4 regions of the Rhizobium sp. CBN3 genome follow, and region 3 is predicted to be linked to each of the others. Evidence: predicted binding sites of a transcription regulator. Region 3 holds the regulator's gene; each other region holds the start of a gene.
What was found. Region 3 encodes HrcA, which represses chaperone genes, less so after heat shock. Its sites were predicted from a motif close to GTTAGCACTCNCNNNNNGNGAGTGCTAAC; they were not measured.
Positions count from the first base shown of each region.

Region 1: a site for HrcA is predicted at 4,016-4,044, ahead of groES (co-chaperone GroES). Genes of this name have one in related genera too.
Region 2: a site for HrcA is predicted at 6,425-6,453, ahead of groES (co-chaperone GroES). Genes of this name have one in related genera too.
Region 4: a site for HrcA is predicted at 6,482-6,510, ahead of groES (co-chaperone GroES). Genes of this name have one in related genera too.

Region 1 covers NZ_JAULSE010000008.1:210,205-217,646, forward strand. Annotated here, with positions in the region: gene QWJ46_RS14835 (PAS-domain containing protein) at 1-1,690, opposite strand, end outside; gene QWJ46_RS14840 (metal-dependent phosphohydrolase) at 1,866-2,285, opposite strand; gene QWJ46_RS14845 (DUF2934 domain-containing protein) at 2,291-2,617, opposite strand; gene QWJ46_RS14850 (four-helix bundle copper-binding protein) at 2,686-3,018, opposite strand; gene QWJ46_RS14855 (hypothetical protein) at 3,078-3,434, opposite strand; gene QWJ46_RS14860 (hypothetical protein) at 3,544-3,834, opposite strand; gene groES (co-chaperone GroES) at 4,189-4,503, shown strand; gene groL (chaperonin GroEL) at 4,654-6,282, shown strand; gene QWJ46_RS14875 (hypothetical protein) at 6,340-6,591, shown strand; gene QWJ46_RS14880 (HPP family protein) at 6,724-7,442, opposite strand, start outside.
Region 2 covers NZ_JAULSE010000009.1:83,304-90,745, reverse strand. Annotated here, with positions in the region: gene QWJ46_RS15460 (nucleoside deaminase) at 1-110, shown strand, start outside; gene QWJ46_RS15455 (hypothetical protein) at 358-987, opposite strand; gene ileS (isoleucine--tRNA ligase) at 1,119-4,025, opposite strand; gene QWJ46_RS15445 (bifunctional riboflavin kinase/FAD synthetase) at 4,310-5,293, opposite strand; gene QWJ46_RS15440 (TIGR01459 family HAD-type hydrolase) at 5,308-6,156, opposite strand; gene groES (co-chaperone GroES) at 6,511-6,807, shown strand; gene groL (chaperonin GroEL) at 6,880-7,442, shown strand, end outside.
Region 3 covers NZ_JAULSE010000006.1:117,933-125,374, reverse strand. Annotated here, with positions in the region: gene grpE (nucleotide exchange factor GrpE) at 1-115, opposite strand, end outside; gene hrcA (heat-inducible transcriptional repressor HrcA) at 227-1,315, opposite strand; gene rph (ribonuclease PH) at 1,442-2,161, shown strand; gene QWJ46_RS11785 (VOC family protein) at 2,158-2,583, shown strand; gene rdgB (RdgB/HAM1 family non-canonical purine NTP pyrophosphatase) at 2,584-3,228, shown strand; gene hemW (radical SAM family heme chaperone HemW) at 3,238-4,440, shown strand; gene QWJ46_RS11770 (saccharopine dehydrogenase family protein) at 4,497-5,579, opposite strand; gene dnaA (chromosomal replication initiator protein DnaA) at 5,702-7,252, opposite strand.
Region 4 covers NZ_JAULSE010000003.1:436,364-443,805, forward strand. Annotated here, with positions in the region: gene QWJ46_RS07425 (hypothetical protein) at 155-376, shown strand; gene QWJ46_RS07430 (amylo-alpha-1,6-glucosidase) at 415-2,625, opposite strand; gene QWJ46_RS07435 (glycosyltransferase family 4 protein) at 2,640-3,734, opposite strand; gene QWJ46_RS07440 (hypothetical protein) at 3,821-4,243, opposite strand; gene groL (chaperonin GroEL) at 4,338-5,966, opposite strand; gene groES (co-chaperone GroES) at 6,019-6,333, opposite strand; gene QWJ46_RS07455 (usg protein) at 6,613-6,885, shown strand; gene QWJ46_RS07460 (pentapeptide repeat-containing protein) at 6,952-7,442, opposite strand, start outside.

The sequences.
Region 1 (7,442 bases), on a different contig from region 3:
GCAACTCGTTGATCTGCTTTTCCTGTTCGAGCATTCGTTCGAGCTCTTCTGTCTGCCGCGCCAGTTCGACCGTGCGGGAGCGCACCATCTCTTCAAGCGTGTCACGGTGCTGCAGCAAAGCCTTTTCGGCGCGCTTGGCCTCGGTGACGTCGACGACAGCCATCAGCGATGCCGACTTGCCCTTGTAGTTCAGGCAGGTGGAATAGACGGTAACCTCGATGGCCGTGCCATCGCCCTTGATATGCCGGGCAGAGCGGGACGCAGCAGGATCCTCGACATCGAAAACGACGGCCTGCGGCGGGTTGTATTCCTGCACCTCGATGTCGGATAGTCGCATCGTCAGGAATTGCTCCAGACGATAACCGTAGTGATCGATGGCGGCCTGGTTTACGTGGAGAAATCTCAACGTTTCATGATCGTAAACCCACATCGGCATCGGGTTGCCTTCGAACAGCAACCTGAACGATGCCTCCTGCATCTTGAGGTCGGTGATGTCGACACGTATGCCGACGCTACCGCCTTCGGAGATCCGGCGTTCTTCGATCCGTATCCAGCGGTTTCCGGGGAGGCGCTGCTCGTGTCTGCTGGTGGGCTTTGCATGATGGGCCAGCCTTTCCGCCAGCCATTCCTCCTCGCGCCCGACCGCTTCCGGATATTGGCCGCGTTCGAGGCCAGCACGCAGGCGGTCTTCGAAGCGCATGCCTTTCACGAGCATATCGCCGCTTTCGGCGTAAAGCTGCTCATATCTCTGGTTCCACAGGACGAAGCGGTCTTCCTCGTCGAATAAGACGAGACCTTCCGGGACGACTTCGAAAGCCGCCAGAAGACGTGCATGCGCCGCCCGCGCCTCCTGCTCGGCGCGTTCTGCCTGGACATGCGCCTTCGCAAGGGCCTTTTCAGCCTGCCAGGCCTGCGTGATGTCCTCGTGGGTCGATACCCAGCCGCCGTCCGACGTGCGCTGATGATAGCCGCGGATGATCTGGCCCGACTTGAGTTCCTTGATCCAATCCCGGGGCGTATCGCCCCTATTGGTCGCTTCGGCCCAGGCGAGATATTCCGAGGTCGAGGTGGCGGGAACGGCGCCGACCCCCTGTCTCAGCTTGAGGATGTCTTCGAGTGACTGTCCCGGATGGATGACGGAGGAATCAAGTCCGTAGACTTCTGCATAACGGTTGTTTGAAAGCAGCAGCCGCCCGGCCTCGTCGAACAGGCAGACGCCTTGTCCCATGCTGGCAAGCGCCGTATCGAGTTGCTCGTTGCGCCGCCGCACGCGCGCGTGGGCTGCGCCGAGCTCGATATGTCGCTTAATGCGGGCGACGAGTTCCGCGGCGGAGACAAGGTTGGAAACGCAATCCACCGCACCGGCGGCAAGCCCTCCGATCCGGCTCTCCTCGTCCTCCGGCGAGACCAGGATGATGACCGGAATATCACACGTTATGGGGTTTGCCTTGAGACGCCGGCAGTCTTCGAGACCACCTCCTTCCGGCGACAGGGCGTCCAGCAGAATGAGCGCCGGCAGCGGTCGTTTGGCGGCGCAATCGTGAAACTCAGCTCGGTCGAGGTGAACGCGCAGCACGATACCATGTCGCTCAAGGGCGTCGCCGACACCCTGCAGGCCTGCCAACGTGCCATCCATTACCAAGATTGTGTGCAGTTCGCCGGACACGACCGTTCCCCCGTTCATCCACATGGACGCGACTATAAGTCGTACCGGTTAACACGCCCCTCACCTTAGGTCGGCATCAGGGTGCTCCGCGTTCTATGGTTGAAGAATGGTTGCAGGCGATGCGGAAAAATATCAGGTGATGCCAGAGGACCCGCGGCAGGACATTCTTCGAGATTTCGCCGGCGCCGCCCGAACAGACCTAGCGTTCGTTCCGGATGTCGCGCAGGAGATCCAGACCGCGCTGGTATTTTTCGGTTTTCTTGCCGGCTTGTTCGGCCTGTCGGAGATTGTCTTCTAGGTCGGCTTGTTTGACTGGCAGGGCCAGCGGATTCGATGCGGCGCGTCTGACGAATTCGTCATCAGGCTCCTCGGGCCGCCGCGTCAAGGCATCCACCGCAGAGATGATCGCCGACGGGAAGCCTTCCTCCCTTAACCTGTCGAGCGTCCAGCCGCTGCCTTTTTCGGCGACGTCGTGAAGATAGGCGACCGTTCGCGCCTCGTCGCCCGACACGAGAAGCGCGATCCGCTGGCAATGCTCGAAAAATGGCCGGCCGGTCTTGTCCACCTGCCCTTCATGCGCCTCTAAGGCGATTTGCATGGCATGGTCGAGATGCTGCATGGCGGTTACGGTCCTTCGGTCCTTCTGATTTTTCGCCGGGAAGGCTTCTCTCCCGTTGTTATCTCGATATCGGGCGTCGTCGCGCCGGCAACTTGACCAAGGCCGGCTCGCGGCGAATCGAGATCACCGCTTTCCCCGGCTCCTTGAAGCAAGGCCGCATCATCTCTGTCGTCTTGGTCCAGCAGGTCTTGCAGCGTCTCATGCTCGTCTTCGCCAGCCAGCTCGTCGCAAGCTTGCATCCAATGACGCAGGTCCGAACCTTCAGGGCGGCCTTCGGCTTCCCAGATTTCATAGGCGCGCCGCCGTATCTGCTCGTGTTTGTCCATGGCCATGATCTTCTCCAGTTTCGACCTGACCTTCCAGCTCGCGTTTGGCTCCGGCCCGCCTGAACGATCGCGCCCTAGGCCGCCATCTCCCGGCAGCTTTCTGCGCAGCTTCGGCACGCATCCACACATTCCTGCATATTGCCCACTCTTTCGCAGTCGGCCGCGCATTCCGTGCAGATCTCGGCACATTCACGGCAGGTATGTTTGTGGTGATCCGTGCCGATCAGCATGAAATGCGCTGAGGTGCGGCAGATTTCGGCGCAGGCCATCATCAATCTGAAATGCGCGGGTTCGGTATGTTTTCCACCTGCCTCGAGGCAGTGGCTCATGGCCGTGCGAAGACAAACGCTATAGCAGCGCAGGCAATTGTCGATGCATTCCTGCATTGCCGGATTGATCTCATGCATGCTCTTCCTCCTCCGGAGCGTTCGAACACATCGTGCGACAACGAGCCGCCGGCGGTCTTTCAAGGCGTGTTGATGGTGGGAAGAAAATCCTCCACCTGCTTGCGCTCAGCCTTTGAAAGTGTTTCCACCCGCTCTTTCCAGAAGCGTTCCGCCGCCGGGGGATCCTCATCCCACTGGCGAACAGTGGTAATGTTGTCGTCGATCTTGGACCTGCGCCTCCCGCCGAGACTCAGATACTCCCTCGCAAGTTTCAGGCTTGGGGTCTCGGTACCCCCATCGCGATCCAACGTCGAACGCATATTGCGCCGGGCGGCTTCCAATGCCGCCTGGCGGTCGGCCTCGGCTTGCTGCGTATCGAAAGAGCGCGCGTCGTCGGTTCCGCTCTCGGGTGACGTGTTGGTTGGGAAAGTGGTCATGGATCACCTTTCGATGCTGTGATCCAATAACCTCCGCCGGCCGCGAGAGTTCCGCCTGCTGGCGATTGATTCGAGCGGTCGGTCGAGCCGAACAGTGCTGCCGGCGAAATCAGTGAACGGCCATGCTCACCATGCGATAGGGGTGCACGGCCTCGAACTGCGTGATCATCGCGGTTGCCTGCAGCAACACCCGCTCGGCATTCTCGGGATCGTCCCGGGCGAGTTCGTCGGCATTGACGCGGATTGCTTCGGCCATGTTGTTGGACAGTACGGCAAATTGCGTATTGCCTTCTACAAGCGCCTCGCGCGCTGTATCCTCCAGCGTGCGAGCGATATCGACGAAGATCTCCTCGCGTTCCTCGATACTGAGGTCTTTGATTATATTGGTCTTCTCTTCCATGTCACTCACTCCTAAAGACGTGGGACGGTGATCGAGCTCATCGAGCCTCGATCGCCTGAGAGCTAGGAACGCCGACATCCGGATTCAAGCCAGTTGCAGTTTGAACTCGCCTTCGAGACGAGGGGACGACCATCGTCATTATGTCGAACGCAGGAGCGGGTCTTCTGTTCCCGGGAGAACTGCTAGCAGTCGCCGACAGAGAGTGCTAATTTTTCTCCTGTTCCTCTTGAAATCGAAAAACGCTCGAACCAGATCATTCGCGCAAGGCGCGCGACTTTGCACCCGTCCGGACCTCGTCAATCAGGTGCGGCGAGCGCCAACACCGTTCGTTATTGTTTGTCTATGGAGGAAGACATGTCGTTCCGACCGCTTCATGACCGCATTCTCGTCCGCCGCGTCGCTTCCGAGGAAAAGACCAAGGGCGGCATCATCATTCCCGACACCGCCAAGGAAAAGCCGCAGGAAGGCGAAGTCATCGCCGTCGGCTCCGGCGCCCGCAACGATGCCGGCCAGATCCAGGCGCTCGACGTCAAGGCCGGCGATCGCATCCTGTTCGGCAAGTGGTCCGGCACGGAGATCAAGATCGACGGCGAAGACCTGCTGATCATGAAGGAAAGCGACGTGATGGGTATCATCGACGATCAGGGCGAGCAGAAAGAGGCCGCCTGAGTCCATCACGTCGGAAGTCAACGTTAAAGCGCGTTGCAATCTCTGAGATTCGCTCCTTGCGCTTTAGATCTTAATTTCTACGCATGTCGTTCTCGCAAAACCGCTGTACACTTGGCGACATGCGCTAGCTGCCGATGAAGGAGTGAGGACATGGCTGCTAAAGAAGTCAAATTCAGCGTCGAAGCCCGCGAAAAGATGCTGCGCGGTGTCGACATCCTGGCCAATGCCGTAAAGGTGACGCTGGGTCCGAAAGGCCGTAACGTCGTGATCGACAAGTCGTTCGGCGCGCCGCGCATCACCAAGGACGGCGTCTCGGTCGCCAAGGAAGTCGAGCTCGAAGACAAGTTCGAAAACATGGGAGCCCAGATGGTCCGCGAAGTCGCTTCGAAGACCAGCGACATCGCCGGCGACGGCACCACGACTGCGACGGTGCTCGCCCAGGCAATCGTCAAGGAGGGCGCCAAGGCAGTGACGTCAGGCATGAACCCGATGGACCTGAAGCGCGGCATCGATCTCGCCGTCAGCGCTATCGTCGAAGAACTGAAGGCCAACGCCCGTAAGATATCCAATAATGCCGAAATTGCCCAGGTCGGCACGATTTCCGCCAATGGTGATCCCGAAATCGGCCGCTTCCTGGCGGAGGCCGTGCAAAAGGTCGGCAATGACGGCGTCATCACCGTTGAAGAGGCCAAGACGGCCGAGACCGAACTCGAGGTCGTCGAAGGCATGCAGTTCGACCGGGGCTATTTGAGCCCCTACTTCGTCACCAATGCCGACAAGATGCGGGTCGAGTTCGAGGACCCCTATATTCTCATTCATGAGAAGAAGCTGTCGAACCTGCAGTCGATGCTGCCGATCCTCGAAGCTGTCGTTCAGTCGGGCAAGCCGCTTCTCATCATCGCTGAAGACGTCGAAGGCGAAGCCCTTGCGACCCTCGTCGTCAACAAGCTGCGCGGCGGCTTGAAGATCGCTGCCGTCAAGGCACCCGGCTTCGGTGACCGTCGCAAGGCCATGCTTGAAGACATCGCCATCCTGACCGCGGGCACCGTCATCGCCGAAGATCTCGGCATCAAGCTTGAGAATGTGACGCTCAATATGCTCGGCCGGGCAAAAAAGATCACGGTCGAGAAGGAAAACACGACCATCATCGACGGCGTCGGTTCGAAGGAGGAGATTTCAGGCCGCATCGCCCAGATCAAGGCCCAGATCGAAGAAACCACCTCCGACTACGACCGCGAGAAGCTGCAGGAACGTCTTGCCAAGCTCGCTGGCGGCGTTGCCGTCATCCGCGTCGGCGGCTCGACGGAGGTCGAGGTGAAGGAGAAGAAGGATCGCGTCGACGATGCGCTGCATGCAACCCGGGCAGCGGTCGAGGAAGGCATCCTGCCGGGCGGCGGCGTGGCGCTGCTGCGCTCGGTCAAGGCACTCGCCAATATCAAGACCGCCAATGACGACCAGCGGGTCGGCGTCGAAATCGTCCGCCGTGCGCTCGAGGCCCCGGCTCGCCAGATCGCCGAAAACGCTGGCGCGGAAGGCTCGGTCGTTGTCGGCAAGCTGCGCGAGAAGAGCGAATTCTCCTATGGCTGGAACGCTCAGACCGGCGAATTCGGCGATCTCTACGCGCAGGGCGTCATCGATCCGGCGAAGGTCGTTCGCACCGCGCTGCAGGACGCATCCTCCATCGCCGGCCTGCTGGTGACGACGGAAGCGATGATCGCCGAGAAGCCGAAGAAGGATGCTCCTCCGGCAATGCCGCCCGGCGCCGGTATGGACTTTTAAGACAGGGTCGCGGGCTCGCCCGGACACGCCGGGCGGGCCTTTTCCGAGGGAATGACGATGGTTCAAACGATCATAAACCGATCGCAGGTGCCGCTGGACTCCCGCGATCTCGAAACCTGCCAGCGCGTCTTCGACAAGCTCAGCGCCGATTACGCAGTAGCAAGAGACAGCGAAGAAGCCCAACGAATGGCGGGCATCATCATCGAGCTCTACCGGCAGGGCGTGCGCGATCCCAATCATCTGCAGTCGATGGTCGAGGCGGCCCGCGGCCTGTTTGAGCCGGACGGACGCCCGCCGACTGCTCAGTGACGGCGCGGCGCGAAATCGATGACGAGCGCATCCCGCATCCGTTTCAGGTCATAGCCGGGATTATATCGGAAGGGCCGACGACGAAGGCACGTCGCCTTCGGCGGCCGTGACGGGCCAGCGGCACCGCACGTTTCACGCCACGGCAGCGATCGCGTCGCCGTCGTTCGGCAGCAGCCGCGCCAACGCGCTCAACAGGTCGGTCTGCGATATCAGGCCGAGGATCCGGTGGTCGTCGTCGACAATAATTACGGCATGGGTGCGCCCGTCGGTCAGAACCGGCAGCAGCGACAGGGCGGCATCCAAAGCTCTTGCCACCGCCGGTTTTGAGATCGCGTGGGCAATCGTATCGCCGCCCCCAAACAATTCACGCAAGCCGACAGTGCCGATCAGACGGCCTTCCGGATCCTTCACCGGCAGGGTGCGGATATTATGCTTCAAAAGAAGATGTCGCGCGGCGTCCGGCTCGGACGTCTCGCCGATGGCGATCACGTCACGCGACATGATATCGGCGCAGCTGATCTTGTCGTTTGATCGGATAGCCGCCTGCAGTTCGACCTGCTGCAGCAGTCTTCCGAGGTCCGCCCGATCGATATCGAAGGTTTCGTCGAGCGCCTCGAGGGCGGCATCGACATCCTCCTCGCGAAAGCCCACCCGCGCGGCGGATGGCGGATCGATCGTCTGATGGGTGTTCTCCGCCGGCTTCGGAACGACGTGCGGATAGTTCCGTCTGGAAAGCTTGTGGAACAGCAGCCCGAGCCCGACGAGAATGCAGGAGTTCAAAGCGACCGGCACGAAGGGAAAGAGGAATCCCCAGCCGGCGACGACAGGACCGCCGAGCACCGCGGTCAGTG
Region 2 (7,442 bases), on a different contig from region 3:
ATACGCAACCGACCTGCCATCACGCGCCCGAGGTCTATTCGGGAATCAATGAGGTGCAGTCGGCCGAGATCTTGCGGAGATTTTTTGCGGAACGGAGAGAGGCGCCGTAGTCCCACGCCCGTGCGCGGTCATGCTCAACCTTTTGAAAACGCCTCCCCAACCCCTCCCCACAAGGGGGAGGGACTAAGCTGCAGTCCCTGGCGGCGATCAAAAGGAAAGCTCTTGCCGGCTGTTAACGTTCAACGATTGATACGATGGATATTATATGTGGCGGTGCGGCAGGTTAGCCCCTCCCCCTTGTGGGGAGGGGTTGGGGAGGGGTGAGCGCCAGCCGATGAGGGGCTGGTCGACAAACCGCTACTGCAGGAAGTTCCACCACTGCTTGCCGGAATTGGCGATCGCCGCATCCTTCTTGCGCTTCTTCTGCTTCTTGAGCTCGGGCTCGCCGACGTCGTCGAGCTTTGCCGGGTCGTCGACGGTGCGGTAACCGGGCGGCGGATCGGAAATATAGCGGCGCTGATCGACATAGGAGCCCTTCTGCAGGGCGCGGGCCTCGCGATAGGCCTGGGTCTGGGCTTCGGTCGTGCGCCGGCCGCCTTCGATGGCGGAGCTTGCCAGCGGCGAGCGGTAATTCGGATTGTCCGAATTGGCGTCAGCCTCGGAAACGAGGCGGGCGCGGGTCTCCTCCGGCGATTCAAGCCATTGCGGGTTGTCCTTGTTGGCCACCGTCGGCTGCGGCGCGATGAGGGTTTCGCGCTGGCCCTCGGCCGGCAGCACCAGCGTCGGACGCGGCGTATATTTGACGCCCTTATTCTTCGGTTCCGGTCCGGTCAGCGACACGGACTGGCCGAGGTCGTCGGTCAGCTGCTCCATGGCGGTCTTGTCGGTGCCGTAGGTCGGGCTGCTGGCGCAGCCGGACACAAGGGAGCATCCCGCCATGACAACAGACAGGCAGGCGCCTACACGGAACCAATGCGTTGCGAACATGAAAACCCTTCCAGCCACCGGTGCAATCGTCGCCCTACCGGACAACCGTCCCCCTGACGCAAAAATCCGGCCATTTTCAGGCAGCTTTTACCGGATGAACGCCTCAAAGGCAATTCACCCGGCAAATATCTTCAGGCGCGGATGCCGAGTTCGCGCAAGGCGGCGGCGTCGCGCGCCGAGACGTCGGGATAATCCGGATCGGAACCGACATCGGTGGTGATGCGCCAGGAACGGGCGCATTTGACACCTTCGGCAAGCTTCGGCACGACGGCGACGTCAGGCACCTCGGCCAGGCGGAAGGCGTCGGCCGGGCCGGCATCCGTCTTGATCGTGATGCCAGAGGTGATGCAGACTTCGCTGAAATCCTGGCCCTCGAGCGCCTTGCGAAGCGCCGCGTCGGCGACATGCACGACCGGAGCCGCCTCGAGCGAGGAACCGATGCGCTTGTCCTTGCGCTCGATTTCAAGCGCGCCGGTGACGACGCTGCGGATCGCGCGGATCTTCCTCCACTTTTCTGCCAGCGCATCGTTGCGCCATTCCTTTGCGACCGGGGCGAACTGCTCCAGATGCACCGAGACGGCCGAGGGATTGCGCGAGAGCCATGCCTCTTCCGTCGTAAACGGCAGCATCGGCGCAAGCCAGGTCACCACGCAATCGAAGATCATGCGGATGACATAGAGCGCCGAGCGGCGGCGCATGCTGGAGGGCGCATCGCAATAGAGCGCATCCTTGCGAACGTCGAAGTAGAAGGCCGAGAGCTCGACATTGGCAAAGTCGATCAATGCGCGGGCGATCTTCTTGAAGTCGAAGGCATCATAGTTCTCGCGCACGAGCTGATCGAGCTCGGAGAGACGGTGCAGCATCAGCTGCTCCAGCTCCGGCAGATCGGCAAGCGCAATGACCTCGCCCTTGTCGTGGGCGAGCGTTCCGAGCATCCAGCGGATGGTGTTGCGCAGCTTGCGATAGGCATCGACATTGGTCTGGATGATCGTCTTGCCGACGCGGAGATCATCGGCATAGTCCGAGGTCATGACCCAGAGACGCAGGATGTCGGCGCCGGCATCCTTCATCACTTCCTGCGGCGCTGTGACGTTGCCCTTCGACTTCGACATCTTCTCACCCTTCTCGTCCATGGTGAAACCATGGGTGAGAACGGCTTCGTAAGGGGCGCGGCCGCGGGTGGCAGCCGATTCCAAGAGCGAGGAATGGAACCAGCCGCGATGCTGGTCGGACCCTTCGAGATAGAGATCGGCCGGCCATTTCAGGTCGGGGCGGTCCTCCAGGGTGAAGGTGTGCGTCGAGCCCGAGTCGAACCAGACGTCGAGGATATCCATGACCTGCGTCCACTTGGCCGGATCATGCTCGTTACCAAGGAAACGCTCCTTGGCGCCTTCGGCAAACCAGGCGTCTGCGCCCTCGACGTCGAAGGCATTGAGGATGCGCTGGTTGACGGCCTCGTCCTTCAGGACCTCGCCCTGCTCATCCACAAAGACGCAGATCGGCACACCCCATGCTCTTTGGCGCGAGAGAACCCAGTCCGGGCGCTGCTCGATCATCGCACGCAGACGGTTCTGGCCAGCGGCCGGCACGAAGCGGGTGTCGTCGATCGCGCCGAGGGCCCGGCTGCGCAGCGTCGTCCCATCCGGCAGGGTCTTGTCCATATAGACGAACCACTGCGGCGTATTGCGGAAGATCACCGGCTTCTTCGAACGCCAGGAATGCGGATACTGATGCTTCAGACGGCCGCGGGCAAAGAGTGCGTTAAGTTCGATCAGCGCCTTGATGACGCGATCATTGGCATCGCCCTTCTTGCCATTGTCGTCGATAACACGTGCGCCTTCCAGGCCGGGAGCGTCAGCGGTGTAGAAGCCGCCGTCATCGACCGGGAACGGGATCTTGGTCTCGATGCCGCGCGCCTCGATCTCACGGGCATGCGCCGTCCAGACGTCAAAGTCTTCGCGGCCGTGGCTGGGTGCGGTGTGCACGAAACCGGTACCGGCATCGTCAGTGACATGGTCGCCTTCGAGCAGCGGCACGACAAATTCGTAACCGCCTTCCAGGCCCTTGAGCGGATGTGCGCAGGCCATGCCGGCGAGATCGGCAGCCGTGACATCGGCTAGGCGCCGGTACTGCAGCTTCGCCTTGGCAAAGGATTCCTCAGCCAACTTGTCGGCGAAAACAAGCTTCTCGCCCGGACGCGGGCCAAAATCATTCTCGGCAGCCGTGACTTCGTAAAGGCCATAGGCTACGCGTGAGGAATAGGCGACCGCGCGGTTGCCGGGGATCGTCCATGGCGTAGTCGTCCAGATGACGACGAAGGCGTCCTTGACGCCGTCAGGCCCTTTCGCGACCGGGAATTTCACCCAGATCGTGTCGCTCTCATAGTCGTGGTACTCGACCTCGGCTTCGGCAAGCGCGGTGCGCTCGACGACCGACCACATGATCGGCTTGGAGCCGCGGTAGAGCTGGCCGCTTGCAGCGATCTTCAGGAGTTCACCGGCGATGCGGCTTTCCGCATGGAAGTTCATCGTCAGATACGGGTTTTCGAAGTCGCCGACGATGCCGAGGCGCTGGAACTCGTCGCCCTGGACCTTGATCCACTTCTCGGCATAAGCGCGGCATTCGCGGCGAAATTCGATCATCGCCGACGGCTCGGTCAGATCAGGCTTGGCCTTGCCCTTGGCGCGGTAGTTCTCCTCCTCGATCTTCCATTCGATCGGCAGGCCGTGGCAATCCCAGCCGGGCACATAATTGGCGTCATAGCCGCGCATCTGGAACGAACGGTTGATGACGTCCTTGAGGATCTTGTTCAGCGCATGGCCGATATGGATGTTGCCATTGGCATAGGGCGGGCCGTCATGCAGGACGAATTTCTCGCGACCGGCGGCTGAGGCGCGCAGTTTCTTGTAGAGGTCCATCTTCTGCCAGCGGGCAACGAGCTCCGGCTCCTTCTGCGGCAGACCGGCGCGCATCGGGAAATCGGTTTCAGGCAGATAGAGGGTCTTCGAGTAATCGATCTTTTCGGCTGTTTCGGTCATGTGTGACAATCGTTTCTGGCGGCCCAGGGAGGGGCGCAACGGACGTGAAAATAGGTGGCGGCGGAAGCGCCTGCTCGCAAGCGCCGAAAACCCGGACCTCCCGGCCGCTTAGCGCGCGCGGAAGGCCGGGCCGATAATTCGTATCGTGATCGCCAGCCGAAATTTCGTCATAGCGCCGGTTCATAGGCGTTTTTGCCGGGAAAAGGAAGAGAAGAAATCGCAGGCCGGGCAATCCAGGTCAGGGCCGATTCCGCCTATGCGGAATATCCCGAGCTGTGACGAACTCAGGCGAAACACAGTTTCCGATCGAGTTCGCCGAGCGGCACGACGCCCGCCAACAGCGCCCTCGCCTCTGCCTCGTCGCGCTTGATCTGGGCGACGAGCGGATCGAGGCCGTCGAATTTCAGTTCAGGCCTGATATAGCCGAAGAAGGAGACGGCGCAGAGCTGGCCGTAGAGATCGCCGTGAAAATCGAATAGATAGGTTTCGAGCAGCGGCGCGCCGTTTTCGGTGACGGTCGGCCGGCGGCCGTAGCTGGCGACGGCATCATGGAGCGTTCCGTCCTGGCGGCGGAAGCGGACCGCGTAGATGCCGGCGGCGAGTTCGGCCTCGGGCGGCAGGCGCATGTTGGCGGTGGGAAAACCGAGCTGGCGGCCGAGCTTTTCGCCGTCGATCACCTCGGCTTCGACGGTATAGCGGTAGCCCAGCATGCCGGCGGCTTCGCTGACATTACCGTCCTTCAGCAGCGCCCGGATGTGGCTCGAAGAGACGACGTCGGCGTTCTCGTCGCGGAAGGCGTCGATCAGGGTGACGCCGAAACCATAGGTCTGGCCGGCATTCATCAGAAAGGCAGGACCGCCTTCGCGACCGCGACCGAAATGGAAATCGAAGCCGGTGACGACTTCGGAGGCGGCGAGCCAATCCTTCAGGATCGAATCGATGAAATCGTCGGCCGAGCGCTGCGAAAATTCATAGTCGAAGGGATATTCGATGACCGCATTGAAACCGAGGGTTTCCAGGATGCGGGCCTTGAGCGGCGCGGGCGTCAGGCGGAAGACCGGCGTCTGCGGCCGGAACACCGTGCGCGGATGCGGCTCGAAGGTCAGCACCAGGGCAGGAATGCCGCGCGCCTTGGCGATCTCGAGCGCGCGGTTCAGCACCGACTGATGGCCGCGATGGACGCCGTCGAAATTGCCGATGGCAATGACCCCGCCCTTGAGATGGGCAGGCAAGGGTTCGCGGGTTTCATTGCGGTGGAAGACGGTCATCGGCTGGCTTCTCTTCATGCAAGGCGCGGCATCCACCACTTCGGCGCAGCCTTCTCCCGATCGAGATAGGCGTTGAGGATCGCCTCGTCGGTCTCACCGTTCAAGGTGTATTCCTTGGCGTGGATACCGCCGCTGATGTAGAGAAGATCGAGGCCGAAATTCAAGGCCCCGCGCACATCCGTCGGCATGCCGTCGCCGATCGCCAGCACGCGGTCGGTGGAAAATTCGCCGCGAAGCTCGCGGGCGGCCGAAAGCGTCGCTTCGTAGATCGGCCGGTGCGGCTTGCCGGCAATGCGGGTTTTGCCGCCGAGCTGCTCGTAATAGGCGGCCATGGCGCCGGCGCAGGGGATGATGCGATGGCCGCGCTCGACGACGAGATCGGGATTGGCGCAGATCATCGGCACGTCGCGCGCCTGGAAATCGAGGAGCATGTCAGTGTAATCCTCGGGCTTCTCGGTCTCGTCGTCGAAAAAGCCGGTGCAGACGAGCGATTGCGCTTCACCCGCCGGCCGGCGCTCGACGCCTATGCCTTCGAGAAGCGCCTTGTCGCGCTCGGGGCCGAGCAGAAAGACCGTTTTCGGCCCCTCGGAGATCAGCCCGCGGGTGACATCGCCCGAGGTGACGATTCGATCATAGGCGCCGTCGGGGACCCCGATATGGCGCAACTGCTCGACCACCTGCCAGGAAAGGCGCGGCGAATTGGTGATCAGCACGACGGCAAGGCCGCTCTCACGCGCCACTTGAAGGGCGGCGGCAGCCTTTGGAAACGGATCGACGCCGTTGTGAACCACGCCCCAGACGTCGCAGAGCACCACGTCGTAGTGAGCTGATATCTGCGAGAAGTTTTCTATCCGCCTGGCCATTCCGATTTCCCGATTTGCTTCAGTCACCGGTGACATTGCAAAGGCGCAAGGCGATGGCAAGGCATTTTCTCTTCACCTTGACAGACAAGACCCTCCGGCAGTCCCCAGCAAGAGCGGACGGCAAGGTCCTGCGACGTTGCCAAACGCAAAGGCCGGACAAGATTTCGGCGGCAATCTCCGATAATTCGTCGCCTCTTCACAATTCCGGCACAAAAATTCGTGATTGCTCTCATTGACTCCTCTCGGAGCCATCCCTAAATGCTCGAGCGCTAGCACTCACCTTAGAGGAGTGCTAACACTTATCCATGTGGACCGCTCCGGTCCGCGAATGTCATTCGATCGAGGGATTAGACAATGGCAAGCACCAATTTCCGTCCGCTTCACGACCGCGTCGTCGTTCGTCGCGTCGAGTCCGAAGAAAAGACCAAGGGCGGCATCATCATTCCCGACACCGCCAAGGAAAAGCCGCAGGAAGGCGAAATCGTCGCCGTCGGCTCCGGCGCTCGTGACGAGTCCGGCAAGGTCGTGGCGCTCGACGTCAAGGCTGGCGACCGCGTTCTGTTCGGCAAGTGGTCCGGCACTGAAGTCAAGATCAACGGCGAAGACCTTCTGATCATGAAGGAAGCCGACATCATGGGCATCATCGGCTGATCGGCCGATCCGCTTTCCCGAAATGGCTGATGGGCTTCTTGCCCGAACAAATCGAATTCAGGAGTCACAAACATGGCAGCTAAAGAAATCAAGTTTGGCCGCACCGCGCGCGAAAAGATGCTGCGCGGCGTCGACATTCTCGCCGATGCAGTGAAGGTCACGCTCGGCCCGAAGGGTCGTAACGTCATCATCGACAAGTCCTTCGGCGCTCCGCGCATCACCAAGGACGGCGTCTCGGTCGCCAAGGAAATCGAACTCGAAGACAAGTTCGAAAACATGGGCGCCCAGATGGTCCGCGAAGTCGCTTCGAAGACCAACGACATCGCCGGTGACGGCACCACGACTGCAACCGTTCTCGCCCAGGCGATCGTTCGCGAAGGCGCCAAGGCCGTTGCCGCCGGCATGAACCCGATGGACCTGAAGCGCGGCATCGATCTCGCCGTTGCCGAAGTCGTCAAGGATCTTCAGGCCAAGGCCAAGAAGATCAACACCTCGGAAGAAGTCGCCCAGGTCGGCACGATCTCCGCAAACGGCGAACGTCAGGTCGGTCTCGACATTGCAGAAGCCATGCAGAAGGTCGGCAACGAAGGCGTCATCACGGTTGAAGAAGCCAAGACCGCCGAAACCGAACTCGA
Region 3 (7,442 bases):
CCGGCTGGTTTGCCTCCTCCTGCCCGACAGTGGCAGTTTCGACGTTGACGGCAGCGTCGGCTGCGGCGTTGGCCGCAGTTGCGTCAGGTCCGTTTTTCGTCGTTTCATCGGTCATGACGGTCTCCGGTTGGTATTTTCAGATGCGCCCGATATCGAGGTTTGACCGGAAAAAATCAAGCCTGCGTGACGAAGAAGCGAAAATTCCGCGGCTTCGTCAGTGATGACCTCAAAGCGGATTGCGCGACAGGCGGGAGACGAGCTGAGCGGTGTAATCCACCATCGGCACGATGCGGGAATAATTGAGCCGCGTCGGGCCGATGACGCCGACCGCGCCGACGATCCGGTCGTCATCGTCGCGATAGGGCGCGACGATGAGCGACGAGCCGGACAGAGAGAAGAGCTTGTTTTCCGAACCGATGAAGATGCGCACGCCTGAACCGCTTTCGGCCAGGTTGAGAAGCTCGATCAGGCTGTCCTTCTTTTCGAGATCGTCGAACAGCATGCGCAGCCGGTCGAGATCTTCGGCGCCGGCGAGGCCTTCGAGCAGGTTGGCGCGGCCGCGGATGATCAGCTGGGCGGGCTTTCCCTCGTCCGGGCTGCCAGCCCAGACGGCGATGCCGCGCTCGACAAGATCGCGCGAGAGCGCATCGAGTTCGTGACGGACATCATCCTTCAGCCGGCTTAACTGTTTGCGCAGCTCCGGCAGCGTCTGGCCGGACATGTGCGCGTTGAGGAAATTCGCCGCCTCCGTCAGCTGCGAGGAGGTGACGCCCGCCGGCAGTTCGATGATACGGTTTTCCACCTGATCGTGATCGCCGACGAGCACGGCGAGCGCCTTTGTCGGTTCAAGCCGGATGAACTCGACGTGTTTCAGCACCGGATCACTTTTCGAGGTGATGACGAGGCCGGCCCCGCGCGAGATGCCGGAGAGCATGCGGCTCGCTTCGTTCATCATCGATTCCACCGGATTGCCGCCGCTTTCGGCCCGCACCTGGCGATCGATATTGGCGCGCTCCTCGGCGGAGAGATCGCCGATCTGCATGAAGGCATCGACGAAGAAGCGCAGCCCGATCTGGGTCGGCAGCCGGCCGGCGCTGACATGCGGGGAATAGATGAGACCGAGCTCTTCGAGATCGCTCATGACGTTGCGCACCGACGCCGGCGAGAGTGACATCGGCAACAGGCGCGACAGATTGCGCGAGCCGAGCGGCTCGCCGCTTTCGAGATAACCCTCGACGATGCGGCGAAAAATTTCTCTGGAGCGCTCGTCCAGCGCAGCAACGGCATCCGAAACCGACGTCGACCTGATGCCCATGAACCTTTTCAAACCCACGCTGATGATGCTCCCGAAAATATAGTCAAACTCGCACGCGTGGCAAAAGGGAATTTGCAAATGAGCGCGGCCAATCGTAGAAGCGGTCAGCAACTCCAGGAGATAAGAATGCGGCCTTCAGGCAGAAAAACCGACCAGATGCGCAAGGTCTCGTTCGAGCGCAATTTTTCCAAGCATGCGGAAGGCTCCTGCCTGGTGAAATTCGGCGATACGCATGTGCTTTGCACCGCAAGCCTCGAGGAAAAGACGCCGCCGTGGCTGCGCAACACCGGCAAGGGCTGGGTCACGGCCGAATACGGCATGCTGCCGCGGGCGACCGGCGAGCGCATGAAACGCGAGGCCGCCGCCGGCAAGCAGGGCGGTCGCACCCAGGAAATCCAACGGCTGATCGGCCGGTCGCTACGTGCCGTCGTCGATCTGCAGGCGCTCGGCGAAAAGCAGATCACGCTCGATTGCGACGTCATCCAGGCCGATGGCGGCACACGGACCGCCTCGATCACCGGCGGCTGGATCGCGCTTTACGATTGCCTGAAATGGATGGAAAGCCGCAACATGATCAAGGTCGAGCGGGTCCTGAAGGATCACGTCGCCGCCATCTCCTGCGGCGTTTTCGCCAGCCAGCCGGTCATCGATCTCGATTATCTCGAGGATTCCTCGGCCGAGACCGATGCGAACTTCGTCATGACCGGCGCCGGCGGCATCGTCGAAATCCAGGGCACGGCCGAAGGCACGCCGTTCAGCGAAGAGGAATTCAGCTCGCTGATGCGGCTTGCCAAGAACGGCATCGGCGAACTCGTCGCTCTGCAGAAAGAGGCGATTGCAGGATGAACGCCATGCTGGAAGGCATGTTGGAAACGGCGCTCTATGCGCGCGATCTCGATCAGGCCGAGACGTTCTACGGGGACGTTCTTGGGCTTGAAAAGATCACCCGCGCCGGCAACCGACATGTCTTCTTCCGCTGTGGCCCAGGCGTTCTCCTGATCTTCAACCCCGAGGAAACGATAAAGCCGCCGGCACCCGACGCGCTGCAGGTGCCGCCGCACGGCACCACCGGGCAAGGCCATGCCTGTTTCCGGGTGTCCGGTCGCAATATTGATGCGATGGCCGAACGGCTGAAGGCGGCTGACATCGCGATCGAATCCGAGGTGCACTGGCCAAATGGCGGCCGCTCGATCTATTTCCGCGACCCTGCCGGCAACAGCCTGGAATGCGCGGAGGCTAAAATCTGGGGCATCGAACAGGATATTTGAATGCGCAAGCTCGAAACCAAAACCATCGTCGTCGCCAGCCACAATGCCGGCAAGATCCGCGAGATCCAGGAACTGATCGGGCCGCTCGGCTTCACCGCAAAATCGGCGGCCGAACTGAATTTCGTCGAACCAGACGAAACCGGCACGAGCTTCGAGGAGAATGCGACGATCAAGGCGGTCGCCTCGGCCAATGCCGCCGGCATGCCGGCGCTTTCGGATGATTCCGGTCTGGTGGTCGACGCGCTCGGCGGCGATCCCGGCGTCTACACCGCCAACTGGGCGGAAAGGGCAGACGGCACGCGCGACTTCGACATGGCGATGGCCAAGGTGGAAAAGGCGCTGCAGGACGCCGGCGCCACGACGCCGGAACAGCGCGGTGCGCGTTTCGTCAGCGTGCTCTGCCTTGCCTGGCCGGACGGGCATACCGAGCTTTTCCGCGGCGAGGTGGAAGGCCATGTCGTCTGGCCGCCGCGCGGCACCCAAGGCTTCGGCTATGATCCGGTTTTCCAGCCCGAGGGTTATGCCGTCACCTTCGGAGAAATGAGCGGCGAGGAGAAACACGGCTGGAATGTCGGCAAGCCGCAGGCGCTGTCGCATCGGGCCCGTGCCTTCAAACTTTTCGTCGAAACCTGCCTGGAGGCATAAGATCTGTTCGTGGGCAATTTCGATACGCCAAGCCTCTCGCGCGACGCCGCGCTGCTGCCCGATACCGGCGAGCCCGGCTTCGGCGTCTATGTGCATTGGCCCTTCTGCGCGGCGAAGTGTCCCTACTGCGACTTCAACAGCCATGTACGCCATCAGCCGGTGGATCAGGAGCGCTTTGCATCAGCCTTTCTGAAGGAGATGGCGGCAGTCCGGGCGATGAGCGGGCCGAAGACGGTGACGAGCATCTTCCTCGGCGGCGGCACGCCGTCGCTGATGAAGCCGGAAACGGTCGATGCCATTCTCGACGGTATCGCGCGGCACTGGCATGTGCCCGCCGGCATCGAAATCACCATGGAAGCCAATCCGTCGAGCGTCGAGGCCGAACGGTTCCGCGGCTACCGGGCGGCCGGCGTCAACCGTGTCTCGCTCGGCGTACAGGCGCTGAACGACCGCGATCTGAAATTCCTCGGCCGGCTGCATGACGTCGCCGACGCGCTGAAGGCGATCCGGCTGGCGCGCGAGATCTTCCCGCGTATGTCCTTCGACCTCATCTATGCCCGGCCGGACCAGACGGTCGAGGAATGGGAGAAGGAACTGAAGGAAGCGATCTCCTATGCGGTCGACCATCTGTCGCTCTATCAGCTGACCATCGAGGAAGGCACGCCCTTCTTCGGTCTGCACAAATCAGGCAAGCTGATCGTGCCGGACGGCGAGCAATCGGCCCTGCTCTACGAGGCGACGCAGGAGATCACGGCGCGTGAGGGCATGCCCGCCTACGAGGTTTCCAATCATGCCCGGCCGGGTGCCGAAAGCCGCCATAACCTGACCTACTGGCGTTACGGCGACTATGCCGGCATCGGTCCGGGCGCGCACGGCCGCCTGACGCATGGGCATGAGAAGCTCGCGACGGCGACCGAGCGCAAGCCGGAAGCCTGGCTCGAGATGGTCGAGCGCGACGGCCACGGCATTCTCGATGAGGAGCGGCTCGGTTTCGAGGAACAGTCGGACGAACTGCTGCTGATGGGACTGCGGCTCAGGGAAGGCGTCGATCTCGCCCGCTGGCAGCAGCTTTCGGGCCGTGAGCTCGACCCGAAACGCGAGGAATTCCTGCTCGAACATAAATTCGTCGAGCGGATCGGCAATTCGCGCCTGCGCTGCACGCCATCGGGCATGCTGATCCTCGATTCTGTCGTCGCCGATCTCGCCTGCTGACACCCATAAGAGTTCCGGCGCGGTGACGATATCGCTGCCCGCGCCGAAAAATCTTCTCAGCCGTGGCTGGTGGCGCCTGCCTTGAAGAGGCTGCCAGTCGGCGTCTTCAGGAACATCTCCAGCGGAATGTGTTCCTGGTGCAGGAAACCGGTCGCCTGCAAGAGACCATCGCGGACCATCTCGATGACGGCGACGACCGAGGCCGACGTCGTCCAGGCGATCGCTGTGCGGCGGGCGCCGGCGATCTCGATCGGGTAATAAGCGCGCACGAATTCCTTGCGACGTAGGCTGCCGTTCTCCGTGCCTTCCGCGGCCACGTGCACGTAGACGACATCGTCTTCGACAGGCGGCTTGGCGTTGGTCAGGATCTCGCCGGCGAGCTTGCGCTTGTCGCGCATCAAGAGCTCATGGAAGAAGAAGTTCATCAGCTCCATATGGCCGGGATAACGCATGGTCTTGTAGTCGAGATTGTCAACCTTGCCGAGCATGGTGTCGCACATGGTGCCGAGGCCGCCCGATGTCGTGAAGGCTTCGAGCTTGACACCACCGACATAGATGGTCTCGTGCCACTCCATCGGCGAGACGAGCTTGCGCACGCCGCCCTCGATGACCTCGCAATCATTCAGATATTCGTTGACGACGCCTTCCGGCGACCAGTTGAAGGCATAGCCGAGAAGACCCGTCGGATGCTGCGGCAGGGCGCCGACGCGCATGCGGATCGATCGGCAGCGATCGAAGCCGTCGGCCAGGCTCGCGCCGACGATGCCGACGAAACCGGGCGCCAGGCCGCATTGCGGCGCCATCAGTCCGCGGGCGGTCTTCGACAGTTCGATGATGAAATTGGTGGTTGGGACGTCTTCCGTCAGATCGAAGTAATGAATGCCGGCAAGATGGGCAGCGCGAGCCAGCTCGATGTTCAGGTGATAGGGCAGGCAAGACAGCACCGCCTCAACGTTCGAGAGCAGTTCGCCGATCACCTGCGGATCGGATATGTCGCCTGCGCGGCATGTAAAGGGCAGCTCGCCCAGGGGCAGCTGCGCATCGACACCAATGACCTTGAAGCCGCCTTCATGCAAAAGCGTTGCCGCCAGCCGCCCGACCTTGCCGAGGCCGAGAACGGCGATCTTTTCGAAACTCATTCATTCCCTCCCATGCGCCGTTCGGCGCTCTTCTTGGACGCGGGGAGGTATAGAATAAAAAGCTTATAAAGGAAAACGGCTGGAATCGCTTCCAGCCGTCAATTTCCCGACAGGTCCGCCGATTACTCGTTGATCAGCCGCTTCAGCAGCTCGATTTCGTGCGAAAGCTTGGTGTCACCTGATATCAGCTCCTCGATCTTGCGCACGGCATGCAGCACGGTCGTGTGATCGCGCCCGCCGAAGCGGCGGCCGATTTCCGGAAAGGAGCGCGGCGTCAGCGTCTTCGACAGATACATGGCGATCTGGCGCGGCTTGACGATGACGCGGGTGCGCCGATTGGAGACCAGTTCCTGGCGCGAGACGTTGTAATGCCTGGCGACGATGCGCTGAATATCCTCGATGCGTACACGGCGCGGTTCGCCCGAACCGACGAGATGGGCGAGCAATTCGTCGACGCGCTCGATCGACAGGTTCGGCTCGAAGGAGCGGCGGAAGATCAGCTGGTTGAAGGCGCCTTCGAGTTCGCGGCCGCTGGCCGTGATATTGCGGGCGACGTGCTGAAGCAGATCTGCCGGAATTTCGAGCGACGGATCCTCGAGCCGGGCCGCGGCCAGGCGCCGCTTAAGGATTTCGAGGCGCATTTCATAATCCGGCGCGTCGAGTTCGATGGCAACGCCGCCCTGCAGGCGCGAGCGGACGCGCGGATCGAGCGACTCCAGCTCCCATGGCGCGCGGTCGGCGGCGACGACGACCTGCTTGGCGCTGTCGAGCAGCATATTCAGGAGATGGCAGAATTCATGCTGGATCATCTTGCCCTGCAGGAACTGCATGTCGTCGATGATCAAGAGGTCGATGTTGCGCAACGAGTCTTTCAGCGTCAGCGCGTCGTTGTCGCGGATCGCCGTGGCGAAGCGCCACATGAAATATTCGGCCGTCAGATAGACGACACGCAGGGCCCGCGGGTTCTGCACCGCCGCATTGGCGATCGCCTGCAAGAGATGAGTCTTGCCGAGCCCGACCGTCGAATGGACGAAGAGCGGATTGAACCGTACGGCGCCGGAGCCGACTTCCGCGATCGTCTTGGCAGCCGCAAGCGCGACGCGATTTGAGCTGCCTTCCACGAAGGTATCGAAGGTGAAACGGCTGTCGAGCGGCGAACCGAACAGCGGCGTGCCGAGGCTTGCGGGCCTTGCGGCGGCAACGGCCGAAACTGCCTGCTGGACGGCCTGACCGGCCGGCTGGGCGCTCGGCGGACGGCGCATCTGCGCGGGAGCAGCCGGCTCGGGCTGGACCACCTCGTCGACGGCCTTCATGCCGCTGCGCGTGGCGGTGCGCACTAGGATTTCGATCTTCAGGATTTCTGGGTCTTCGGCCTGAAACAGACCGGTGATGAGCTCGAGATAACGATTGTTGATCCACGACTTCAGGAAGGTCGTGGGAACCGAAAGGCGAACAACGCTCTTCGATACCGAATGCAGCTTCAACCTGGCAAACCAGCTGGCATAGACGTCAGGACCGACCTGGGCCTTCAAGCGCGCGCTGACGCGCTCAAACAAAATGCTCTGCTTCATTTCCGCCTTAGCTTCCCCCACTTCCTGGCGCATGGAGCCGAACGCTTGCGGTGCCGCATCCCCATTGTCGAGCCCGCCCGCCATCATCGTATTCATCTGCATAATGCCGCCTTTCAATTCCACCGGGCGGCCTCCGCTAAAACAGCCGCCCGATCATTCCCCGCTTTGACGGGCTGGCGGCATCCTCATGAAGCCACTCGCCTGCCGGTTCACTCAAACACGGCACCGAAGCCCGCTGCAGGTACCGCGTTCATGCGGCGCCCTCACCGGCTTTCCGTGCCAGGCTGTCGGT
Region 4 (7,442 bases), on a different contig from region 3:
CCTGGACTTTGTGTCGATCCCTGTTGGGCGATCAACAATGCTAATATAATTCAGGGTCTTACGGTTTCAAGAGTATCGAATTTCTCGACGAGAAAAATTGACCTTTTCGAAGGCGCCACCATATGGTTTGGAGCTTGAGCAAGGAGCAATGGTTATGACAATGACTTCACACGACGTCGTCGCCGTCCTTGGACCTGCCGACAAAACGCTTGTGGCCGAGATCATCGCGACAGGTGCAAGCCAAGCCGAGCTTGCCGAGGCGTTTGCATGGGCCAATAACGACGAGGCCCTAGTGGGTGAGGGCCGGCATCTGCCGACCGGCAGGGTTGCTGCACTTGTTGACCTGCTGAGGTCGGACGAAGAGGAACCGGATTAGAAAAGGCGGTTGACCCGCCTTCCCTGCACCGTCCTTCATCAGGCCGTGGTGAGCACGCTGACATTGCCCTGTCGATTGATGACATCGACCACGACCTGGTGTCTCGACCGGCGGATGGCCACGTCAACCGAGCCATTGCCGATCAGCAGGCGCCGCAAGATCACCTCATCGAGGAAAGAAGGAAGCCGCGGCACGCTGAAGCTGATCTGCAAACTATTCGGATCGAAGTCGAGGCCGAGGCAGGATTGCAGCAGCGACAAAGGGGCGGCTGCCGCCCATGCTTGCGGCGAGCAGGCAACCGGATAGGAGGTCGGTCCGCGTGCGCGTTGACGCGGCAGGCCGCAGAGGAGTTCGGGAAGCCGCCGCAGGTCGATATAGGTCGCAGCGGCAAACAGCCCCTCGAAGATTCGCGCGGCTTCGGCGCGATAGCCATAGCGGGCAAGACCACTGGCGATCATGGCATTGTCATGTGGCCAGATCGATCCATTGTGGTAGCTCATAGGATTGTAACGTGCTTCGGTCGAGGGAATGGTCCGGATGCCCCAGCCACAGAAGGACGAAGCATTCATAAGGGTGCGGGTCACCTGTGCGACCCGTTCAGGATAAGCAATACCGGTGAACAGAGCATGGCCCGCATTGGAGGATCGGACCCGGCAAGGCCGTTTATCCCCGTCGAGAGCCAACACGTAGGTGCCGAGTTCCTCATCGAAGAAGCTCAAGTCGAAGGCGCGGCGCAGTCCCTCCGCGCGCGCGAGAAAGCTCGCCGCGCGTTCCGGCTTGCCCCTCCACCGGAAGATTTCGGCAGCACTTTGCCAAGCGCCGTAGACATAGGCCTGGACTTCGGCGATCGCGATCGGGCCTCGGGCCAAGGTGCCGTCGGCATGGAAAACCGAGTCGTTGCTATCCTTCCACGCCTGATTGATCAGTCCTTCCTCGGTCAGCCGCCCGTATTCGACGAAGCCGTCGCCATCGCGATCCCCATATTCGTCGATCCAGGTCAATGCCGCTTCGACATGAGGCAGGATACGGTCGATGGTCGCAAGATCACCGGTTCGTTTGAGATAGTCTCCGGCCAGCATCACGAAGAGCGGCGTCGAGTCAATGCTGCCGTAGTAACGCCGGAATGGAACTTCGCCGAGTTCGGCCATTTCGCCGCAACGCACTTCGTGCAGGATCTTGCCCGGCTCGGCATCCGAAGCAGGATCGACGTTCGTCGCCTGATTGGCTGCGAGATGACCGAGAACCCCGCGGGCGATCTCCGGATCGAGCCAAAGTGTCTGAAGCGCCGTGATCAGCGCGTCACGGCCGAAAACGGTGCTGAACCAGGGAATGCCGGCATAAGGATAGGGACCTTCCGGCTTGTCGGTGATCAGCATGTAGAGGTCGGAGGCGCTGCGTCGCGCGACTTCGTTGAAGATCTCGTTGGAGGTTGTGACCGACGCCGCGCGCGAGGAGGAGGCGCGCAACGCACGGCGGGCATCCCGCAAGGTAAGGAAGAAGGAAAGGCGGCTCAGCCGATCGGCGGAAGTATGGTCGCAGCCGATCTGGATGAAGAGCGATTTGGTCTCGTGCGGCTCCAGATGAAGGTCGTAAGTGACGAGATCGCTACGAATCTCGGCCGGTTGAGGCATGAAGGAAAGGCGCGTCGACCGCTTGCGATCGTCCAGGCCAATATAGGAAAGCAGGATCCAATCCTGTTCCACGACGGCGGGAAGATGGCGCCCTCGCCTTGCCCTTGCGGTGCCGCGGACTTCGAAAAGATCGGCGAAATCGGCCCCGAAAGAGATTTGAATGCGAACATGTTGCCGCCGCTCGTCATAATTTCTCACGGCCAGCCGTTCATAACAGCAGGCATTCCAGAGAAAGCGCGATCTGCGCAGATGAATCACGTCATGACCCAGAACCAGCCTTCCCTTGTCATCGAACTGATCAGGATTGGTGAGATCGCAGGTCAGCGTCGCGTTGTCATCCCGCAGCGTCGACGACAGAAGCATCGGCCGCTGTTCGTTGATCGTCAGGTAAAGATGCGAGAGGTGACGAGTGTCCCGGTGGAAAAGGCCCTCCGGGCTGCCGGGACCGGAAAGAGCATCGCCATTATGGTCGAAGACGGCGAAAGTATCGCCGTGCTTCAATGTACGCGGCCGGCGCTCCTGCAGCGATGCGGCGGCCGGAATGAAGAACTGAGCGACCGGCGTCGCCAGGCCTGACGATGCTGAGGCGGGATTGCTCTCCGCAGTCACGTTTGACATGTCTCCTCCTTGCCTCAGGCGACAGCCTGCAGGTCGAGCGCTTGACCATTCGACCGGCGGATCGGCGCGGCTTTGGTGCGAACGCCAGGCAGTCTGCGATAGATGTCGAGATAATCGCACGCCATTCGCCGTGCGGTGAAGCGCTTTTCAAACGCGGCCCGCACCTTGCGCCGATCGAGGCGGAGTGCCCATTCGACGTTTTCGGCCGCCTCGGTGACGCTGTCGACCAGGATGCCGGAGATGCCGTTGTCAATGACCTCGGGAACCGAGCCACAGCCGAAAGCGATGACCGGCGTACCGCAGGCCATGGCCTCGATCATCACCAGCCCGAAGGGCTCCGGCCAGTCGATCGGGAAGAGCAGAGCGCCTGCATTTCCCAGGAAGTCAGCTTTCTCACGTTCATCGATCTCGCCGATGAATTCTACATGTGAATGGCTCCTGACCATAGGCTCGATGACGGTCTCCCAATAGGCCTTGTCGGCATTATCGATCTTGGCGGCGATCTTCAGAGGCATTCCGACCTTTGCCGCGATCTGGATGGCGCGGTCGGGGCGCTTTTCCGGGGAAACACGACCAAGGAAGGCCAGGTAATTACCCCTAGGGTTCTCCGTAAAGGGAAGAAGATCGGCCGGCAGACCATGATAGACCGTTCCGCGCCAGTCGACCGGTGGCATCGGAAGGCGCTGATCATTAGAGATCGACACCAGTGGGATCTCGGGGAACGCCGCGTAGAACGGCTTGAGATCCGGCAAGTCGAGTCGCCCGTGCAGCGTGGTCACCGTTCGATCGGCAAAATCGCGGATCAGCGGGAAATGCAGCAGGTCGATGTGGAAATGCAGCACGTCGAACTCATGCGCTCGCCGACGGATCTCCTCAAGCATCACGACCTGATGCGGCAGATGGTCCCTGACCGCCGGATTGAGCCGTAAGGCGACGTCCGCACACGACACGAGTGTCGCCCGGGTGACGGAATCGCCGCTGGCAAAGAGCGTGACCTCATGCCCCTGTGCCACGAGTTCTTCAGTCAGGTAGGAAACGATCCGCTCCGTCCCGCCGTAGAGCTTTGGCGGAACGCTTTCGGCGAGCGGCGCAATCTGAGCGATCTTCATCGGCAAACCTCCTCAGTTGAGCAAAGAGCCGTCGGCAAAAATCATGCCTGCGTCCTCGAGAGGCACACGGCAGGCCGGACGGAGAGTCATGTTTCGAACAGCGGTCGGCGCCGTCCTCCTTCCCAGTAGCTGCACAAGCCAAGGCCGGGAAACCGGCGGGTGCGTGGTTTTCGACGACGGGTCCTGTTGGAATTCAGGGAAGCGGACGTATCCTGCCTCGCGGATGGTCGATCGCCATTATCCAAAGCCTTCAGCGCTTCAAGGATCTCGTCACAGGATACAGCTCTTTCCGCCCCTGGGTAAAGGCGGAGGGCTGGTACGGATTCGACCGCGAAGATATCGGATGCCCATGAAGCGAGAATTGCCCGCTTCTCGTCGTCGTCGATCTCGGCAGCGGCAAGCACGTCACGCGGGTGACCAAAATGCTTCGCCGGATGAAGCAGATGCGCCGCGCTGATGGCCGCCACGGCATTCTGCTGTATGGAATTGCTGCTGTTTTCCTTTCTCATAGCTTGGCTCCATTGATGTCGACCGATGGAACTTGTTTCATTCGATAGTGCGTAGCACGGCCCGCCCCGTGGGCAGAGCGGGCCGAGCGATCGCTTAGAAGTCCATGCCGGCGCTGGTGGGCATGGCCGGAGCAGCTTCCTTCTTCGGCTTCTCGGCGATCATCGCCTCTGTCGTCACCAGCAGGCCGGCAACCGAAGCTGCGTCCTGCAATGCGGTGCGAACGACCTTGGCCGGATCGATGACGCCCTGCGCGTAGAGATCGCCATATTCGCCGGTCTGAGCGTTCCAGCCATAGGAGAATTCGCTCTTTTCCCGCAGCTTGCCGACGATGATTGAGCCTTCTGCGCCGGCGTTTTCGGCTATCTGGCGAACCGGGGCTTCGATCGCCCGGCGGACGATGTCGACGCCGACCCGCTGATCGTCATTGGCAGTCTTGATATTGTCTAGCGCTTTGACCGCGCGCAGCAGTGCCACGCCGCCGCCCGGCAGAATGCCTTCCTCGACTGCCGCGCGGGTGGCATGCAGCGCGTCATCGACGCGATCCTTCTTCTCCTTCACCTCGACTTCGGTCGAACCACCGACACGGATGACCGCAACACCGCCGGCGAGCTTGGCAAGACGTTCCTGCAGCTTCTCGCGGTCGTAGTCGGAGGTGGTCTCCTCGATTTGGGCGCGGATCTGAGCGGTGCGACCGTCGAGTTCCGTCTTCGAACCGGCACCGTCGATGATGGTGGTGTTTTCCTTTTCGATCGCCACCTTTTTCGCCCGCCCGAGCATGTTCAGCGTCACATTTTCGAGCTTGATGCCGAGATCTTCGGAGATGACGGTGCCGCCGGTCAGGATGGCGATGTCTTCCAGCATGGCCTTGCGGCGGTCGCCGAAGCCAGGCGCCTTGACGGCAGCAATCTTCAGGCCGCCGCGCAGCTTGTTGACGACGAGCGTTGCGAGCGCTTCGCCTTCGACGTCTTCAGCGATGATGAGGAGCGGCTTGCCGGACTGAACGACGGCTTCGAGAACCGGCAGCATTGACTGCAGGTTCGACAGCTTCTTCTCATGAATCAGGATATAGGGATCCTCCAGTTCGACCCTCATCTTGTCCTGATTGGTGACGAAATAGGGGCTGAGATAACCGCGGTCGAATTGCATGCCCTCAACGACTTCAAGTTCGGTTTCGGCGGTCTTGGCCTCTTCAACCGTGATGACGCCTTCGTTGCCAACCTTCTCCATTGCTTCGGCAAGGTAGCGGCCGATCTCGGAATCACCATTGGCGGAGATCGTACCGACCTGGGCAATTTCGGAATTGTTGGAAATCTTGCGGGCGTTAGTTTTCAGTTCAGCGACGACAGCGTCGACGGCAAGATCGATGCCGCGCTTCAGGTCCATCGGGTTCAGGCCGGAGGCGACCGCCTTGGCACCCTCCTTGACGATCGCCTGGGCGAGCACCGTCGCAGTCGTGGTGCCGTCGCCGGCGAGGTCATTCGTCTTCGATGCGACTTCGCGCAGCATCTGCGCACCCATGTTTTCGAACTTGTCTTCGAGTTCGACCTCCTTGGCGACGGAAACGCCGTCCTTGGTGATGCGCGGCGCGCCGAAGGACTTGTCGATCACGACGTTGCGGCCTTTGGGGCCAAGCGTCACCTTCACGGCATTGGCCAGGATATCGACCCCACGCAACATGCGTTCACGGGCATCGCTATGAAATTTCACTTCTTTCGCAGCCATTCTTTAACTCCTTCAATAGGCAGCTTTTATTGACTTACGCGCGGAGAACGCCTCAGGCGGCGATCTTTTTGGCCGCCTGGGCTTCGATAACGCCCATGACGTCGCTTTCTTTCATGATCAGCAGGTCCTCGCCGTTGATCTTGATCTCCGTGCCGGACCACTTGCCGAACAGGATGCGATCGCCGACTTTGACGTCGAGCGGCTGGATCTGGCCGGCATCGTTGCGTGCACCAGAACCGACGGCGATGACCTCGCCTTCCTGCGGCTTTTCCTTGGCGGTATCGGGAATGATGATGCCGCCCTTGGTCTTTTCCTCGGAATCGACGCGGCGGACGAGAATGCGATCATGAAGCGGTCGGAACGACATGTTTTCCTCCAATGGACAAACAATAGTGATGTTGTTCCCCTGGCCGGACCGGATGACCAGTCCGGGCGGGTGCAAACCTCTGTCGAGCATCTTGCGCGCAATGATCTGGTTTTGCGCTTTTTCGATTTCAAGAGGGCGCGGAGAAAAAATTAGCACTCCCCAAGAACGGCTGCTAACACACTGAGAAGGAACAATAAACGCGGCCGCTGCGTTGAGAAATTAGTTGATGGACGCAAAAATATGCGCCACCTTCTCGTTGTCGTGAAACGGAGATGAGGCATGCAATTTTCATCGGATCTGGAGCGTCAGCTCAGCGGTTACGGCCTTACCACTGCGCACATCCTCTACCGCATCCCCGACTTTGAATCCGTTCTCCAAACCTATGTCTGGCAGGATTACGATCTCGCCCCGGACTTTCCCGAAATGCATAAGTTCCTGGATTTCTGGCAGTCCACGCTCGACGGACCGCTGCATTCTGTCCGCTACACCCATCAGCGGCTGATCGGACCGAACGAATGGCGTCGCGTCATGGGCGAGTTCAAATTGCATTAGGTCGAAACCCGCATTTTTAATCCAGCGGGGCGTGGTTGCCACAGGCGCACGGTGTCGCCCGGGTAATCACTCGTGCTCGGCAGGGCATGGCCAGGTCGCCGGCGTCGAGAGGCCGGGCGGCAGCTTGGTCGAGGCATCGCCGCACGCTAGGTCGATCTGCGCCTGTTCGAGGCCGGCGGCAGCCGAGAGGTCAAGGCCTTCGATGCGGGTCAGGAACATGAAGGCGCGCTCGAACGTCGCCGGGCCTTCGAAGATGGCATTGGAGAGATCGGCGCGGGAGAGATTGGCGAAAGAGAATTTCACCCCCTTCAGCACCGCCTTGTCGAAATCGGCGCGGCCAAGTTCGGCCTTTTCGAAGCTCGCGCCGGAGAGCCGGGCGCCGGCAAAATTGGCGCGCTGCAGCTCGGCGCCGGCAAAGGAAGCACCTTCGGCGGCAATATTGGCGAAGCTGGCACGATAGGCCTCGACCTTGGCGAAGTTGGCCCCTTCGGCATGTGACCCCTCAAGCGAGGCGCGCACCAAGCTCGCCTTTTCCAAATTGGCGGATTTGAAATTCG